One region of the Alteromonas sp. PRIM-21 genome, then DNA from elsewhere that is predicted to be linked to it. Evidence: predicted binding sites of a transcription regulator. Region 1 holds the regulator's gene; each other region holds the start of a gene.
What was found. The regulator LexA, encoded in region 1, represses DNA repair genes until DNA is damaged. The targets are predictions, from matches to a motif close to TACTGTATNNNNATACAGTA.
Positions count from the first base shown of each region.

Region 2: recN (DNA repair protein RecN) is a predicted target of LexA. The motif match lies at 3,483-3,502, and genes of this name have one in related genera.
Region 3: uvrD (DNA helicase II) is a predicted target of LexA. The motif match lies at 3,478-3,497, and genes of this name have one in related genera.

Region 1 is NZ_JADOEK010000008.1:114,250-120,114, reverse strand. It holds gene coxB (cytochrome c oxidase subunit II) at 1-1,074, opposite strand, end outside; gene lexA (transcriptional repressor LexA) at 1,657-2,283, opposite strand; gene IW644_RS12565 (sensor domain-containing diguanylate cyclase) at 2,561-4,843, opposite strand; gene plsB (glycerol-3-phosphate 1-O-acyltransferase PlsB) at 5,114-5,865, shown strand, end outside.
Region 2 is NZ_JADOEK010000001.1:484,372-490,236, forward strand. It holds gene IW644_RS02120 (DUF445 domain-containing protein) at 1-392, shown strand, start outside; gene tmpT (thiopurine S-methyltransferase) at 518-1,171, opposite strand; gene IW644_RS02130 (outer membrane protein assembly factor BamE) at 1,276-1,632, opposite strand; gene recN (DNA repair protein RecN) at 1,757-3,442, opposite strand; gene dps (DNA starvation/stationary phase protection protein Dps) at 3,857-4,366, opposite strand; gene nadK (NAD(+) kinase) at 4,626-5,501, opposite strand; gene IW644_RS02150 (fatty acid cis/trans isomerase) at 5,592-5,865, opposite strand, start outside.
Region 3 is NZ_JADOEK010000006.1:143,493-149,357, forward strand. It holds gene IW644_RS10745 (GGDEF domain-containing response regulator) at 1-1,205, opposite strand, end outside; gene uvrD (DNA helicase II) at 1,248-3,419, opposite strand; gene cysE (serine O-acetyltransferase) at 3,930-4,727, shown strand; gene IW644_RS10760 (HAD-IA family hydrolase) at 4,826-5,566, opposite strand; gene xerC (tyrosine recombinase XerC) at 5,587-5,865, opposite strand, start outside.

The sequences.
Region 1 (5,865 bases):
CGCAGCAATTTCTTTAAGGCTCAGCATTTTGCTAAACGCCTGCATAGCTGTGCCCGCCTTACCATGCAGGACAATGTCGATGTGACCTTGCTGATCTTCTAACGCCATCTTGCTGCCTTTAAGTGCCGGAAATACACCTGGTAAACCCTCACCATTTGGCATATGGCACGCTGCACACGTGGCGTTGTAAACGCGCTCGCCTTCTTTCATCAATTCATCCATGGACATATTCATAGAAAGTAGGCGTTGCTCTTCTTCTTTGGCTTTGCGAACAATTTCTTCTTGTTCGCCCATCCATTTATCAAATTCTGCTGGCTCTTTAGCGATAACCACTACTGGCATATAGCCATGGTCTTTTCCGCAAAGTTCTGCGCACTGCCCGCGATAAATGCCCGGCTCATTGACCTTGGCCCATGACTCGTTAATAAAGCCTGGGTTTGCATCTTTTTTAACGGCAAAATCTGGAACCCACCACGAATGGATAACGTCGTCAGAGGTAATAAGAAAACGTACTTTTTTCCCAGTTGGAATGACTAACGGACGGTCAACTTCAAGCAAGTAATTGTCTGTTTTCTGGAATTTGTTCTCTATTTGCTCACGCTGAGTAGCAAGCAGTGAGTAAAATTCCACGTCGCTGTCCATGTACTTGTAGTGCCATTTCCACTGAGAGCCCGTGACTAACACTGTCATGTCAGGCTCAGACGTATCTTCCATTGCAATAAGCGTGTTCGCCGCCGGCACAGCCATAAAAATTAGAATAAGAAAAGGAACAACGGTCCATGCTATTTCAACCTTCACGTTTTCGTGAAAGTTAGCGGGCTTAGCGCCACGAGACTTCCGATGAAGATACATTGAGGCAAACATCACCCCAAACACGACTACCGCAATCCCTACGCATATAAAGAACATCAGCATATGCAGATCATAAACCTGCCCGCTGATGTCGGTGGCACCGCGTCTTAAATTAAGAGAAGAGACTTCTTCACTGACTTCTTGCGCAAGAAGTAACGGGGAAAAAAGCAAAAACGGTATTGTTGAACACCACTTTGCGAAAACGGTCGTTAGTTGTTTCACTCAGCACCTCCGTAATAGCAAGACCAAAAACGCTGATTATTTTGCGCGCTGCCCTACCAAATGGTTTGCGAACGATTGACCCATCACCTCAACTTGTAAAACAAATTTAGAGTCATTGTTATTATTTTGTTAATCTCTGTATAAGAATTGCGCAATAATGCCGTGCCGTCTAGTCTTTTCTATTAAAAATTTAATGAAGAGGTTAATTTTTAATCATTTTATGTGGCAGGGTTGCGTTACAATTTTGGTAGAGTGGGTATTAGGCGTGCTGACGGCGCTTAAAAAATCAAACGCGCATTTTGAACGGGGAGTTGATAAGGATGAAGCTTTATTTGGTCACAAAATCAACAGTTAACACATCACTTGTCGTGTTTTTCAAACAAACTTTCAAATAATAAATGTGCTTTAGCCACTCTATACTCGGGCCAAATAGCGCATATCTTTCATACAATGGTGATGTCATATTTCATAATTTTGAAACATACCAATAAACGCTAAACTAAGAAAATTAACTAAAATTTGGTACTAAAAGACATAAAAAAAGCGGCTAATACGCCGCTTTTGATTGAAGATGCTAAAACCTTACATCCAGTCGGCGTTTCTTATCACACCCACGGCAATACCTTCTATAGCAAAAGGCTCATTAGCAAGGTCTACTTTAATTGGCGAAAACTCTTCGTTTTCAGCATGAAGTAATACTTCACGACCGCGCTTTTCTAAACGCTTAACCGTAACGTCTTCATCCACCCGCGCTACAACTACCTGACCGTTGTGGACATCAGTCGTGCGATGTACAGCAAGAAGATCGCCATCCAAGATACCTATGTCCTTCATACTCATGCCGTTTACACGAAGTAAAAAGTCTGCCTGAGGCTGAAACAAAGCAGGGTCGACTTTGTAGTGAGATTCTACATGCTCTTGTGCCAAAATTGGCTCACCAGCCGCCACGCGCCCGATTAGAGGCAGACCTTCTTCTTCTGGTGCGGTGTCCTCAAGGGGGATATTTAGCTTAATACCACGAGAGGTACCAGGCAAAATTTCAATTACGCCCTTACGCGCCAATGCCTTCAAATGTTCTTCTGCTGCGTTGGCAGAACGAAAACCAAGTTGACGAGCAATTTCCGCACGCGTAGGCGGCATTCCCGTTTCTTGCATGGTTGTTTTAATAAGTTCTAAAACTTCAGTTTGTCGAGCTGTGAGTGGGCGCATAAAAGACCTGTCTGTTCATACAGTTCCTGTAAGTATATACACCTAAAAACAAATAACAAGTAGTAAGCCTTGTGAGAAAAGCTCTAGGTGCTTTTAACATTCTTTATTTCCTATAAAAAATGTAGCCATTTCGTAACCCCATTATCACGAAACTGACACGCTCAACGCTTAGTGTAATTTTGGGCAGATGTTAATTACCCTACAAATAAAACTTAATTCATTAATTACAATGGAAAATTTATGAAACTAACTAAGAAAATACTCACGGTATTAGTCGTCACTCAAGAATAACTTGATTTCGGCCATTCTTTTTCGCCGTATATAGCAGTTTATCAGCTTTTGAAAGTAACCCACTAAAGTCAAGGTTCAAGCTATCCTCAGCAAAAACGGCACCAATACTTATTGTTACAGATATCGTGTCTTTCTTGTATCTAACTTCTGTTTTTTCAACAGCCTCTCGAAGTTTGTTAAATCGCATTTCTTCGTCTTTTTTGTTGTCTGAAATTGCTACTATCGCAAACTCTTCTCCACCAAGACGTGAAACAATATCGGGCTCCACATAATATTCTTCTATTAGGTGGGCTACTGAAATTAGGGCTTGGTCCCCTGCATCATGTCCATAAGTATCGTTAACTTTTTTAAAGTGGTCTATATCGATTACCGCTACGCTCACTCTATTGCTTTGTGCAGAGAGTTGATGGCATTTATCAACAAAAGCTCGCCGATTGTACAGCCCAGTTAGCGAATCAGTCATAGCCAGCTTACGCAACTTCTCTTCAGCTATCGCACGCGCTTCTTCCAGCTCTACCGCATAGAAAAGACCTGCTAATGCGTCTAATAAAGGTTGTAAAAACTCTGCATCATCTAAGGCGTAGGGCTCGAATTTATTGGCTAAACCAATCATGCCCACTACTCTATCTTTAACCTTAATCGGTAGCCCTAAAAACCGACTAATGCGGGGGTGCCCTTGCGGCACCCCTTTTGAGTTTGGATGACTTCCTGAGGTATTACTTATCGTTACCTCACCGGTTAAAATCGTGGTACCAAAAAGGTTATCAAAGCTAGCGAAATACAAGTTCCGCTTTTTGTACTCGTTGTATTGCGTGAAGCTACTGCTGTCCCACACTATTTCAGAAATAGCATGAATAAACAGCTTCGAGGCATCGCCTTCGCCTTTCATTTGCCCAATGAAAGCAAACTGACTATCCGAGATATCAATGAGCTCAGGTAATACTGTTTGGCAGGCCATGGTTAAATCGTTGTTCTGAAGATAAGAGGCACGGGTTTTATTTATAAATTGAAGTAGCTGGGTTTTCTTTTTCTCATGAAGTTCACTTTCCATTCTCTGGGTAATGTCGCGATGAATACCAGCAACGCGAATAGCCTTACCCGTAACGTCAGATTCCACGGTTTTTCCATAGGTTTCAACCCAAACCCACGTGCCGTTAGTATGTTTCATGCGAAAGGTAGTATTGAAAACCTTGCTTTCGCCAATAATGTGTTCATTTAATTGCTTTTCTACTTTTACATAGTCCGCAGGGTGAATTAACTGCCTGAAAAAGCGAGAGCTGGTATCATAATACTCATATTCAAGGCCGACGATATCACACCAACGTTTATTTACTTGGTTTACATCAGCGGCCAAATTCCAATCCCACGTACCCAGTTCAGAGGCTTCCAATAGCAGGCGCATGCGCTGGTTCGTTTTGTGAAGTTTGTCTTCAACATATTTTTGATCGCTGGTATCGAAAAGAAATGCTTGCACTGAATACAGCATCCCGTCTTCACGAAAGCTTGCCGTAGAAATCATGCTCACCCAAATAGTTCGCGTAGGGGTAGCTATTTGAAGGCGGCATGAATGGGTTTCCACACCTTCCATGTGCGCCTGCATAGCAAAAGTAAAGTCACTTTCAGCGTCTTGAGTTAGAACATCGCCAAGCTCTACAGCGCCGCATAGTAAGTCTTGTGCCGATATACCCAATACACGCTCACTATTTTGAGAAATATGAACTAGCCGTAACGACGTAGTATTTCTCCAAGTGGCCAACACTATAGGGGACTTTTCAATTAAACCGTGTTCGCGCTTAAGTGCCTCATGTTCCTTTGATAGAGAAATATGCTGGCTAACAAGCGCACCAATTCTATTCAGCACTTCAAGGTATTGGGCATCAATTTCTCGAGGAACAGTATCGATAAGACATACAGCACCAATAATCTCATCATTAATTTCAATGGGAGTTCCTGCATAAAAGCAGATGTGCGGCTCTCCCGTTACTAACGGATTATCTTTAAACCTGGGGTCTTCATGTGTATTGTTAACAACAACTTGTTTGCGCTCTTCTACCACATGACTACAAAACGCATGCTCACGGCTCACTTTTGAAAGTGTAGTTCCATATCGCGCTTTGAATGTTTCTTCAAATTCACCAACAATTCCTATTAGCGCGATAGGCACTTTATATGCCCCCGCTAACACAACCATAAGATCGTCAAGATCCAACGGCACCTCATTGCTGAGCAAAAAGTCATCAATCGTCTTCAATCGGTTTTGATCATCCACTACAACATGCTCATATTCGTTAATATTTATAAAAATAGTAATAGACACCACTTATAGCAATTTAAATACTGCTAATGTTGCATTGCTCAAAGGGTCAGTGAGGTTTACTCTAAAAAACGCTTAAATACACAGATACTTTTGAACATCTTGAACTAACCGCTAGGTAGGAAGTCTGTAAAACAAGCAAATCAATAACATTGGCTCGTCGCGAGATTGTGACGCGATTGTGTTACACTTCACCCGTTTTTATTTCATAGGATTACATAATTCATGTCGTGGATGCGAAAAGCCCTTTTGTCGGTATTTCATTATCCTGTTAAGTTACTGGTAAAAGCTCACAGTATTCCAGTTAACGTTGAAACCGAATTAGGAATAGATAAGAGCAAGCCTATTGTTTATCTACTTCCCACAAACTCAGTGACCGACCAGCTTGCGCTGAGAATGTCGACCAAATACCTAGGCCTTCCTAGCCCAACAGACACACTTACACTGGCAGGTAGAGAGTATTCGTCTACTCTGTTTTTACGTAAAACCCAGCCTCTTTTTCGCTCGTCAGCGAAGGATACGGGTATTGAAGATGTGTTCACTGACCTTTTCCACTTACACCGAGACCACGAAAACCTCGACCTACAGGTAGTTCCTGTGTACGTAACCTGGGGCCGAGCACCTGGGCGCGGTAAACCAGGGCTAAGCGACTTAATTGCTGATAACGCTGCACCTAGCTGGCTACGTAAACTCTTCATCGTGCTATTTTTAGGCAGAGATAACTTTATCAATTATTCTAAAGCTGTCTCAGCACGCGCTATGTCAAATCAACATGGTAGTGATCAAAGCATTGCTCACAAGCTTGTACGCGTAGCAAGTACTCACTTTCAGCGTAAGCGTCAAAGTATGACAGGCCCTACGCTGCTAGAGCGACAAGAACTCAATAACAGTGTATTGGGTTCAGATGCCGTACGTCGTGCAATCGCCGAAGAGTCGAAAAGCAAAAAAGTCACCCACGAAAAGGCCAAAGAGCGAGC
Region 2 (5,865 bases), on a different contig from region 1:
ATGACCCAGCATTAAATACCTATGTTCAGCAATCATGGGCCAAATTTCATCAATGGCTCTTAACGTCGCTTGAAGAACAAAGTGGCAAAGCAGAAACTAAAGTGTCGGGTCTGCTAAAAGACTTGGGCACAACGTTAACGCAAGACAGTGAGTTGGCCAAAGCGTTTAATAAGCATATTGGTGAAGCTGCAAAATACATGGCGCCAGAGTTGGCTGAGTTTCTAACCCGCCATATTCGCGACACCATCAATAGCTGGGACGAACGCGAGATGGCGGAACAGGTAGAACTAAATATTGGTCGCGACCTACAAAAAGTGCGTATTAACGGCACTATTGTCGGTGGTCTAATAGGTGCAGTATTGTTTGGAGTCGAGGCGTTGTTAGGGCTATAGACGCAGACCTTTGCAACACTACTGGCAATGCATGGAGTAGGGCGCTACTGAATTAGCCAATTAAATTCGAAGTAGTGGTATTGGTTCAAAAACTATATGCATGTAACAAAAGGCAGCGATAAAACCTACTTAGCTGTTAGGGCAAATACCAAGTTATCAGCGTCTACTTTTCCTTTTAAGCCGCCTTCAAGTACTGAACGTTCTAATCTTTTGATGCCGTAGGCGCCAGAGTAAAGTGTATCAACGGTTTTTTCGTTTACGCTAAATGGAGGGCCGGCCATTTTATTCTGGTCATACTCGAATGAAATGATTAGCTGAGGGGCGCATTGAGTAATAGCAATTAGGTGTGCGGCGTATTGCTCGCGAAGGGGGCTGGGCAATGCAACTAAAGCTGCTCTATCGTAAACCCCTGAAACATTACCTAAGTCACCTGAAGTGAGTTTAAAAATATCGCCCACGTATATGGTTAAGCCGTCTTTGGTGTAAACCTTACCCTTTGCAGTGATAGTAACGTTAGGCTCGGCACCAAGCTCTTCAAATAGCTGTATGATTGCCACTTCGCTCAGTTCAGCACCAACCACCTCACAACCTTGGGAAAGTAGCCAGCCGATGTCACGGGTCTTACCACATAGCGGAACAAATATGCGTTTCAAAGCAGCACTCGAGTTTTCGCTACCAAGCAGAAAAGACGAATATTTTACAAGAAGCGCATTGCCTTCGGGCTCATGAAATCCGATTTCGTTCTTTTGCCATTTACTGTGCCAAAAACTGTGTTCCATGTATGCCTCAATCAGGTAAGTGCTGTAACTCGAAAAACAGGCGTTGTTACTAAGGGTACTAGAAACTAAAAAGGTAGCGTGAAGCGCTACCTTTTTAAATATAATTAGTTATCAAGCGGTGTGTTGAAGTCTTCAGATAACTCGAAGTCGCCTTCAACCGTGGTGACTTTGTCATCTACAAAGTTTATTACCATTTGTTTCTGAAAATCTTTTCCGCGCTTTTCCATACCGCGTTTCATATCGTAAACGTAGTACCAAGTGTCATCATCGAACGAGTCTTGAACAACAGGGTTGCCTAATACATAAATAACTTGTTCTTTTGTCATTCCAACACGCAGCTTTTCAACGTCTCTTTGATCAAGGAAGTTTCCCTGGGGAACGTCGATACGATATATCCAGTTCGAGCAAGCGGTTGATGTAAGTGTGATACCAAGAATTACTAATAGGTGTTGCAACTTCATGCGTTAATTTGTCCAGTATTGCCTTTGTTAGTGCCAGCGAATTTCGCGAAGGCGAATTTCGAGGCTGTTTTATTGCAAGCGCGAAGGCATGCTACATTGACAACTATGACCAATCAACTGCATTTTAGTTCGATGCTGCGCTTTTTAGCAGTTCTTTTGCGTTTGCTAAGGCCGATTTGGTTACTTTGTCACCGGCTAGCAATCTCGCTAACTCATCAATACGATCTTGCTTGGTAAGCGGTAGCATTTGAGTTTCGGTGCTTTCCCCATCAGTGAGTTTAGTAACGAACAGCTGGTTATGCGCCTGCGCAGCTACTTGTGGTAAATGCGTTACACACATTACTTGAGACTGCTTGCCCAGTTTGCGCAACAGACCGCCAACGATAGACGCAGTTGGCCCACTAATACCTGTATCGACCTCATCGAAAATCATGGTAGGAGTTGCGTGATTGTCACTCGCAATTACCTGGATAGCTAGCCCTATCCGTGATAATTCACCACCTGACACCACTTTTTCTAACTTGTCTGCATCCTGACCAGGGTTGGTAGACACTTTGAACTCTACAGTATCAAGACCTGTGCTAACAGGCTTCTTAAGCTCATCGTACTGAATTTGAATATCGACTTTTGCATGAGGCATATTCATTTGACGAATCTGAAGCTCAATATCTTTACTTAATTTACCTGCAGCACGTTGTCTGCTTTCAGACAACCCTTTGGTCGCAGTTAGGTATGTTGCTCGCGCTTCTTCTACTTCGCCTTCAAGTGTGCCTAACAGCGTTTCTTGTTCAGATAATGAATTGAATTCGGCGGCGAGTTCCTGATGGTGTTGATATAGCCCTTCTGGCATAACGCTGTGTTTACGTGCCAGATCCATCGCTTTAGCATAGCGCGCTTCAACTTGCTGTAGACGAAGCGGGTCAATCTCTAACTGATCGCAGTAGCTACGCAGCTCTCCCGCAGCTTCTTCTACTTGAATTGCTGCATCGTTTAGTAACGCTATCATAGGCGTTAGGCTTGCGTCATGGGCTTCTAATTCGCCCAAGCGCTCAATGCTGCTTTGAATCACTGATAAAGCGTTACCCTCATCATTTTCATATAAGTTGTACACGCTAGTCTGCGCTTGTTCTAAAAGACTTTGACCATTGCTCAAGCGCTTGTGCTCTATTTCCAACTCTTCGAACTCGCCCTCTTCAATAGCGAACTCATCAAGCTCTTGAACCTGATAGGTTAACAGCTGAATTCTATCTTCTCGTTGCTGTGCTTGCTCTTGAAGTGTCTTTAGTGTGCGTTGCTTATCACGCCAGATTGAATGAGTTTCTGTAACCTGCGCTAACAATTCATCATGCTTAGCGTAACCGTCAACCAGGTCTCTTTGATGGTCTTCTTTCAACAGTTGCAGGTGTGTGTTTTGACCGTGAATGGCTAACAAATACTGGCCTAAGCCTTTTAACTGCTGAAGCGAAGCGGGAATACCATTGATAAACGCTTTTGAACGACCTTCTTTAGAAATAACCCTGCGAATAAAGCAGCTGTTTTCATCCTCGTCTGAGGTGAGTTCATGGTCATCGAGAAAAGCTTTAGCTAATGCGTTACTGCTCAAAGAAAAGTGTGCGATGATTTCAGCTTTCGTACTTCCTTTACGCACAGCATTTGCGTCGGCACGTTCACCCAAGCACAAGCTTAACGCATCAATAGCAATTGATTTACCTGCGCCGGTTTCACCGGTTATTGCAGTAAGCCCGTTTTCCAGTTGAACCGATAATTGTTTTACAACAGCAAAATTAGAAATAGAAAGATGCGCTAACATAACCACACTCGAATAAGTTGAACATGATGATATATACAGTAACTGATAATATATACAGTATTTTGGCTGTGTAAAGTTAAGTCGTGAAAAAATTACGCTAAAATTAACAAGGAAGCTAATAAAGTTTGAGAAATCAATGTCATATGTTCGCAGGGGTATGTGGGGTTATCAGTAACCTGCAGAAAAGAATTTAATGAGAGTGCGTGTTTTACAAAAATTTATACAGTACTAATCTATGTAAAATTCGATAGCAAAAAGCCTGTCCGTAAAGAAGGCTTGTGGGCCAATACGTTAACTGCTGTAACGGTTTTTAAAACCAAACAACAAAAAGGAGAGCCAAAGCTCTCCTATAGAATTCCAACTTTAATTGAATTATAAATACCTAGATAACTATTTAGAATTCAACAATAAAGCTTATTGCTGCAACTCACCGCTTCCAGATTCAATGTGTGCGCGTACGAACCACTGAAACTGTTCTAAGTCTGCCAGCTGGCCTGTGATCATATCTTCCGATACTGGATCAATTTCACCAAGAAGCTCTAGCGCTTTTCTATGGTCACCATTTACGCCGTCATAAACAGCGTCTAGTGCCTTAAGGTGGTCAAGTACTAAACCTTTCCCTAGTTCATAATCGCTCCAGCTGCGACCTTCAACAATGGCTTTCGGTGTGCCTTTCGGTACGCCACCTAACGTTGCAATTCGTTCGGCAATGGTGTCGGTCATTTCGCGTACTGCATCTACCTGAGGGTCTAGCATTTCATGCACGCCAATAAAATTTGGGCCTACCACGTTCCAGTGAATGTGCTTTAAGGTTAACTGTAAATCTAATAGTGCAACCAATCGCTGATCCAATACCTTAATTGTTTTGGCAGCAGCATCGTTATCCATTCCTGGGGCTGTAAATTTGATATTGGTGTTACTCATGATATCTCCTATTGAATGTAAATAAATCAGCACGATGTAAAACATCATAAGGGGCAAAATCTCGCTAGCCCTGTGCCAATAACTTACTTTGATAGGTGCAACGGGTATGCCGAATTCGGAGAGTTCTATAAGTACACGTTTTTAATAGAGAAATATGGGAAGATTAAAAAATCTTTATTTTTCAAGCCTGTAGCAATTAAGAAAATGCTACAGGCTAATGTAATAAATGCACATTAGAAAAGATGAATAGGGAATGAGGCTAGTAAAGCTTACTGCCCCAACCTAGCTTTTTGCGAAGTACGTTGAAATAGCTGTAACCCTTGGGATGAACAAGATGAAGCTTGTCTACGCTCTTGTTAATGCGGATTTCATCGCCGGGCAGTACGGGTAGTACAATGTGACTATCGCAACTTACCTGCAAGGAATCACTGTTTACTTTTGATACTTTCATCGATACCTGACTGTCTGCATCAACAACAATGGGGCGACTGCTCAGTGTGTGAGGAAACATAGGCACCAGCGTTAGTGCATCAAGCTTTGGCATAATAATAGGGCCGCCGGCCGATAGGGAGTATGCAGTCGAGCCTGTCGGTGTGGCGACAATCAAACCGTCGCTACGCTGACTGAATACGAATTGCTCATCGATATAAATTTCAAATTCCATCATATGAGCAACTTTGCCGTGGTGCAGCACCACTTCGTTTACAGCAGAGTTGTTACTTTTAAGCTTTTCGTGCCGGTAAACTTCGACTTCAAGTAAGAAGCGCTCTTCAACCACGCACTCACCATTGAAGATAAGGTCAAGCTGTTGAACGATATCATCAGGGTGGATATCTGTTAAAAAGCCAAGATTACCGCGGTTTACGCCTACGACATGGATGTCAAAACGCGCCAGTACACGCGCGGCACCAAGCATGCTGCCGTCACCACCTACTACAACGGCAAGATCAGCCTCTTTACCAATAGTAACAAGGTTACAGCTTTTGAAGTTTTCAGTTTCAAGCTCTTCAGCAATACTTTCCTCAACTAGTAGTTTGCATCCTTTGGCTAATAAATATTCGGCAAGAATATTTAAGCTGTCATGGGTTGCAGCGTGCTGAGGTTTTCCAATTAAAGCAACGGTTTGATAGGGCATGGAATGCTAATGTCCTTTCATTTCCAATGGTCGGACATTAGCACAGGTATTTTGCAAAAGAAAAGCGTAAAACGTTGCAGAGTGCCAGGTTTAGCGATCTTCTAATCGATTATAGTCGAGCAGGCCGCCTTCAATAGGGTAGTGCTTGCTAGACCACTGAATCAATTTGTCGCTAAAGGTCCAAAAATTAGGGTTTGTTCGGCGCATCCCGACATCGTCGAGCAAAGCTTGGTAATCAGCTTCACTTTTAATTGTTTTCAGCTTTTCTATCGACGCAGTGACGTCAGAAGCGTTGATATACCAAAAGGCATCGGGATAGCTACCCAAGAGTCCATGCACCAGAGTAATTGAGTCTTGAGATGGC
Region 3 (5,865 bases), on a different contig from region 1:
TTGGCGGCGTACAGCTGCTTGTCGGCAAGGCTTAGTAGCTTATCTACACGCTGAGTGTGGGCGCCACTTGCTCCAATGCTGCAAGTAACTTTTATATCGGTTTTGGGAAGCTGGATAACTTCAGCTTCTACTACTTTTCTGAAATCTTCCAAGCGTTCGCAGGCTTCATCAAGAGGCGTTGAAGGCATGTAAATACAAAATTCTTCACCACCAAAGCGTGAAATAATTTCATCCGGGAAATAAAACTCAATAAGTGCTGCCATGGCCTTTAGCACTATGTCACCGGCGTCATGGCCATGGGTATCGTTAATTGACTTAAAGAAGTCTAGGTCGATAAGTGCCAAGGCATGATCGTCAGATAAATTTTGATGCTGTACCGTGACCATGTAAAAGAAGTGGCGTCTGTTGGGTAGACCGGTTAAATAATCCGTATTCGCTACGCGGCGTATTTCTTCAACACTTTCGATATATTCCACGTTTTGCATTACGCGACACAAAAACTCTTCATGGCAGTAAGGTACGCGTAAGAAGTCATTAGCGCCGCTTTTGATAAAGTGCGCAGACATTAACATGCCTTTTCCTCCAGCAATGCCCATTATGGCTAGCTGTTCTTTAGAGAACGCTTTTCTCAAGCTTGCCACAAAATGAGTGCCCGTCATGTCGGGTAGCGTGTTATCGGTAATAACAAGACGCACATTTTTATGCTCAGAGAGGCATTGCATTGCGTCGGTAGCTGTTAAACATTCGAAGGCAATAAAGTTATGTCGCTGAAGCAATGAAACCGTTTTTGAGCGCAAAACACGATTGGTGCTTACCACCACAACGCCGGTAGATTTGTTTTTTTCAAGGCGGCTTATTAGCCGGTTTAGGTAGTCGTAGTTTTGTGAATTTTCTTTGGGAATGTAATCGACAACATCCCGCTCAAGCACTTTGTCGCGAATAGCATTGTCTAGGTTTTCTGTTGTTGCAATGGTAGGAATGAAGGATTCAACGGCAAAGTCGATGGCTTCACCTTTTGGCGCATCGGGTAATGAGTAAGCAACAATGGCGCACAAAAAACTTTCAGGAATTTCTTGTGCAAAGCGTGCCTTTCCTTCGGTGAGCGAGGTTGCGCCCACGGGCGTAAGGCTCGAACGGCGTACTAATTTCGCGATAAGTTCAAGGTTGCCTTCACCATTTTCGATGATCAGCACGTGTTGCTGCATACATTCCAACTTAGAGTTAGGCTACCTTGCCAATTAATAACGTTACGCTTTCTCCAGCTTTGCGTAAGCAAGTACCAGCCATTTGCTGCCAAACTCATCGAAGTTTACTTGAACTCGGCCATGCTCACCACTACCTTCGTAGTTAAGCACAATGCCTTCCCCGAATTTACGATGCACTACGCGCTCACCTAAACTAAAGCCTGTTTCTTCAAAACTGGCGTGCGAGGTTGCTTGGCTAAAGCGGTTATGTACAGGTCGCGAGATGGTGGATTTAAGCCTGACTTCTTCCACACAATCTGCTGGCATCTCGCGAATAAAGCGCGAAGCCGTATGATACTTATCTTGACCATATAATCGACGACTTTCTGCGTAAGTGATATACAACTTTTGCATAGCGCGAGTCATACCAACATAGCAAAGTCTGCGTTCTTCTTCCATTCGACCGGGTTCGTCGTTGGTCATCTGGCTAGGGAACATTCCTTCTTCCACGCCAGCTAAGAACACCAACGGAAATTCAAGGCCTTTTGCAGTGTGGATAGTCATCATCTGCACCGCATCTTGGTCTTTGTCCGCCTGAGTTTCGCCTGCTTCCAGGGAAGCGTGGGCCAAAAACGCGGCCAGAGGCGACATTTCTTCCGCTTCTTCAGGGACGATAAAGGTTTTACAAGCACTGACCAGTTCTTCTAAGTTTTCCAGTCGTGCTTGGGCCTTTTCACCACGCTCAGCCTGGTACATGGCGTAAAGACCAGACTGGCGAATAGCTTTATCGGCTTGTTGGTCAAGCGGCTCGTCTAATGTGGCTTGTTCAAGCTCTGTAATTAGTAATACAAAGCTTTGCATAGCGTTTAACGCACGGCCTTTAAAGCCACCTTCGTTTATAAGCAGCTGGCTGGCTTGCCACATAGAACAGTTATGCATACGTGCAGTGTCGCGTACTTGCGAAAGGGTTTTCTCGCCAATACCGCGGCTTGGGGTGTTTACCACACGTTCAAAAGCCGCGTCATCGTGGGGGTGGCTCACCATGCGCATATAGCCAAGGGCATCTTTAATTTCTTGGCGTTCGAAGAAGCGCAAACCGCCGTAAATGCGATAGGCTAACCCTTCGTGTAATAAAGCTTCTTCCAATACACGGGACTGGGCGTTGTTTCTGTAAAGAATCGCGGTATCACTAAGGGCGTTGCCTTGATTTAGCCAGTCTTTAATTTTTGAAACAATGAAGCGGGCTTCGTCGAGTTCGTTAAAACCGGCATAGACAGAGATAAGCTCACCCTGCGCGTCTTCTGTCCACAGTTCTTTCCCTAAACGGCCTGTATTATTGTCGATAACCGTATTCGCTGCTTTCAGAATGTTCCCGGTAGAACGGTAATTCTGCTCAAGACGAATAGTGGTAGGCTCATTAAAGTCTTTTAGAAAATGCTGAATATTATCTACGTTTGCACCGCGCCAGCCGTAAATAGACTGATCGTCGTCGCCAACAATCATAATGTTGTTATTGTCGCCGCTACACAGCATACGAAGCCATGCATATTGGATGTTGTTGGTATCTTGGAACTCGTCAACTAACACAGCACGGAAACGGCGCTGATAGTGAGACAACACTTCAGGGTTCTTTGCCCATAGCTCATGAGCACGTAGCAATAGCTCGGCAAAATCAACTAAGCCTGAACGGTCGCAGGCGTCTTGATATGCAGCGTAGACTTCCCGCATGGTCTTTTGGATATGATCGCCATGGGTCTCGATATGCTGAGGACGCAGGCCTTCGTCTTTATTACCGTTTATGTACCACTGGATTTGACGAGGGGCCCAATGCTTTTCATCTAAATTCATGGCTTTTAGAATGCGGCGAATCAAACGGTACTGATCGTCAGAATCGATAATCTGAAAGTTTTCAGGCAAGTTAGCTTCAGCGTGGTGTGCGCGTAATAGGCGATGTGCAAGCCCGTGGAAGGTACCAATCCACATATTGTGTAGGCTGCGACCCATTAATGATTCAATACGGCCACGCATTTCTTTCGCTGCCTTATTGGTAAAGGTAACCGCGAGAATAGAAAAAGGTGCGATGTTTTCGACTTCCATCAACCACGCAATGCGATGCACTAATACACGGGTTTTACCACTACCTGCGCCAGCTAATACTAGAGCATTAGACAATGGGGCTGCTACTGCTTCACGCTGTTTGTCGTTAAGCTCGTCTAGCAGTCGAGATACATCCATAGTTGGCACCTGTAAGTTGATATTGTTACACATTCAGCAGCACGCTATTATGCCATCAGCCTGTTAATTTATACAGTCCAGTTTTTTACCGTTTTCGTTAAGTAAAAGCGCGGTTATTTGGGTATTTAAGATGTGCAGTTATACGGGGCTTTTAATGAAAGAAATAGGTGTTTTAACCGTTCTAATTAAATTGTTACAGTGCTTAATGTTGCCAAAGGCAGGCCCAAAGGTTCACAAATGAAAGATACAGTTATTAGCTATAACGAATTAATACGATAAATTGATCGAATTATGCGCTTGGCAGGTATCACATCGGTATTGCTACATGCCAAACTCGGGTAAACTTTCTGCTCTTTTACTTTGGCAACCTCTGCACTTTCATACAAGGCGAGAGTTAGTCAAAAAGTTAAGCCATTTTAGGCAAGCTGAAAAAGCACACGGCCCCAATTTTTTAACGACGTACATTGGCACACAACCAGCTCACTAACAGCACATTAACGGGATATGCTCATGACCGCACTCTCTACGCCCATCGATTTCTGGTCGACGCTCAAACAAGAAGCGCAAATTGTTGCTGAAAACGAACCTTTGCTATCTAGCTATGTGCACGCCAGTGTTCTTGCGCACCATAATTTCGAGTCGTCGCTAAGCTTCATTTTGTCAAACAAAATGGCAGATGACGTGATGCCTGCGCTTGCTATACGAGAGGTGTTCGACGAAGCCTACTTGTTAGAGCCAGGTATTAGCGAGGCAGCCATTGCCGATATTATGGCGATTAATGCGCGGGATGCCGCAGTGAACGATTACCTTACTCCTTTGCTGCACTTCAAAGGTTTCCATGCCGTGCAGGTACACCGAATGGCGCACTACCTTTGGCTTCACGGGCGCCACCAGTTAGCTTTATTCTTGCAAAGCCGTAACTCATCAAGCTTTGGTGTAGATATTCACCCAGCAGCGCGAATTGGTAAGGGTGTTATGTTCGATCACGCTACCGGTATTGTGGTGGGTGAGACTGCGGTAGTAGAAGATAACGTGTCTATTTTGCAGAGCGTTACGTTAGGTGGTACGGGTAATGAGTCGGGCGACCGTCACCCCAAAATTCGCCAAGGCGTGTTAATTGGCGCAGGCGCTAAGATTTTAGGAAATATCGAAATCGGCGAAGGCTCGAAAGTCGGCGCTGGCAGCGTTGTACTTAACAGTGTTCCAGCACACGTTACCGTGGTGGGCGTTCCAGCCAAAGTGGTTGGGAGACCGGTTTGTCAAAGCCCCTGCGAATCCATGCGCCAAAATGTACTAGAAGACAACTAAGATATGGGGTCAGAGTACATTTCCCGTTTTATGCTTCGTAAAAGTTTAAAGTACTCTGACCCCACATTTAAGCTATTAAAGTACTCTGACCCCTTTATTCATAGGAAGTGGGTTAACTCGTTGAGATTGTCTAGTGCTACGTGAGGCAGTACGCTCACAGGTTCGTTGGCTAAATTCATGGGTCTGTTACAGGCAAACCATGCGGCTTGATAGCCAGCGTTAACCGCTCCTTGTACATCCTTGATAATATTGTCGCCAACATGAAGAATGTGTTTCGGTGCAATGTGTAATAGTGCTGCCGCTTCATCAAACATATCGCGGGCTGGTTTCATGGGGCGTGATGTGCTGGCGTGAAAAATGGTTTCAAAATAACCATCAATACCTACCTTTTGAGCGTTTACGTTGCCGTTAGTAATACCAACAAGCGGCAGCTTACTGCTTACAGCCTTTAACGCTTCGTGCACATCGTCAGCAAGCTCAAAGTTACTTCTTGCATCGTAAAAACAGTTGAAGCAGGCCTCTACTGCATCACTAAGTTCACCACTGTTGGTCAGGTCTGTTACTAACTTTTCAGGAGACGTATTAGACAGTGCGGCGGTAAGCACTACACGCCTAAGCTGACCCATGTCAGAGGCTAAGCGCAGATCTTTTTTTATTGCAGCTTGCTTAAGTGCTAGCCAGTCGTTAGCCGACAACGCAGCGGCTGACTTATGATGCTTAGCAATATGCGCTTGAAGCGCTTCTTCGGCCCTTCGAATAATAGGTTCGTTATTGTAAAGGGTGTCGTCAAGGTCGAAGGTCATGGCCTCGATTTTGTTAATAGACCTGAAAAACTGCATGGTGAAACCTTAGGTTAGCTTTATTTCTTGTGCGCCCGTGGATGAGCGGCATCATATACATTAGCGAGATGCTGGAAGTCGAGGTGAGTATAAACTTGTGTCGTCGATAAGTTAGCGTGACCTAACAGCTCTTGAACCGCACGCAAATCGCCACTTGATTCTAATACGTGAGTAGCAAAAGAATGGCGCAGTTTGTGGGGGCTTACTTTTTGCGATAGCGACTGTTCTTTCGCCATTTTATCTAAACGATTTGCGACCTGCCTGTTCGATATACGGGTTTTACGCTTACTGACAAATAC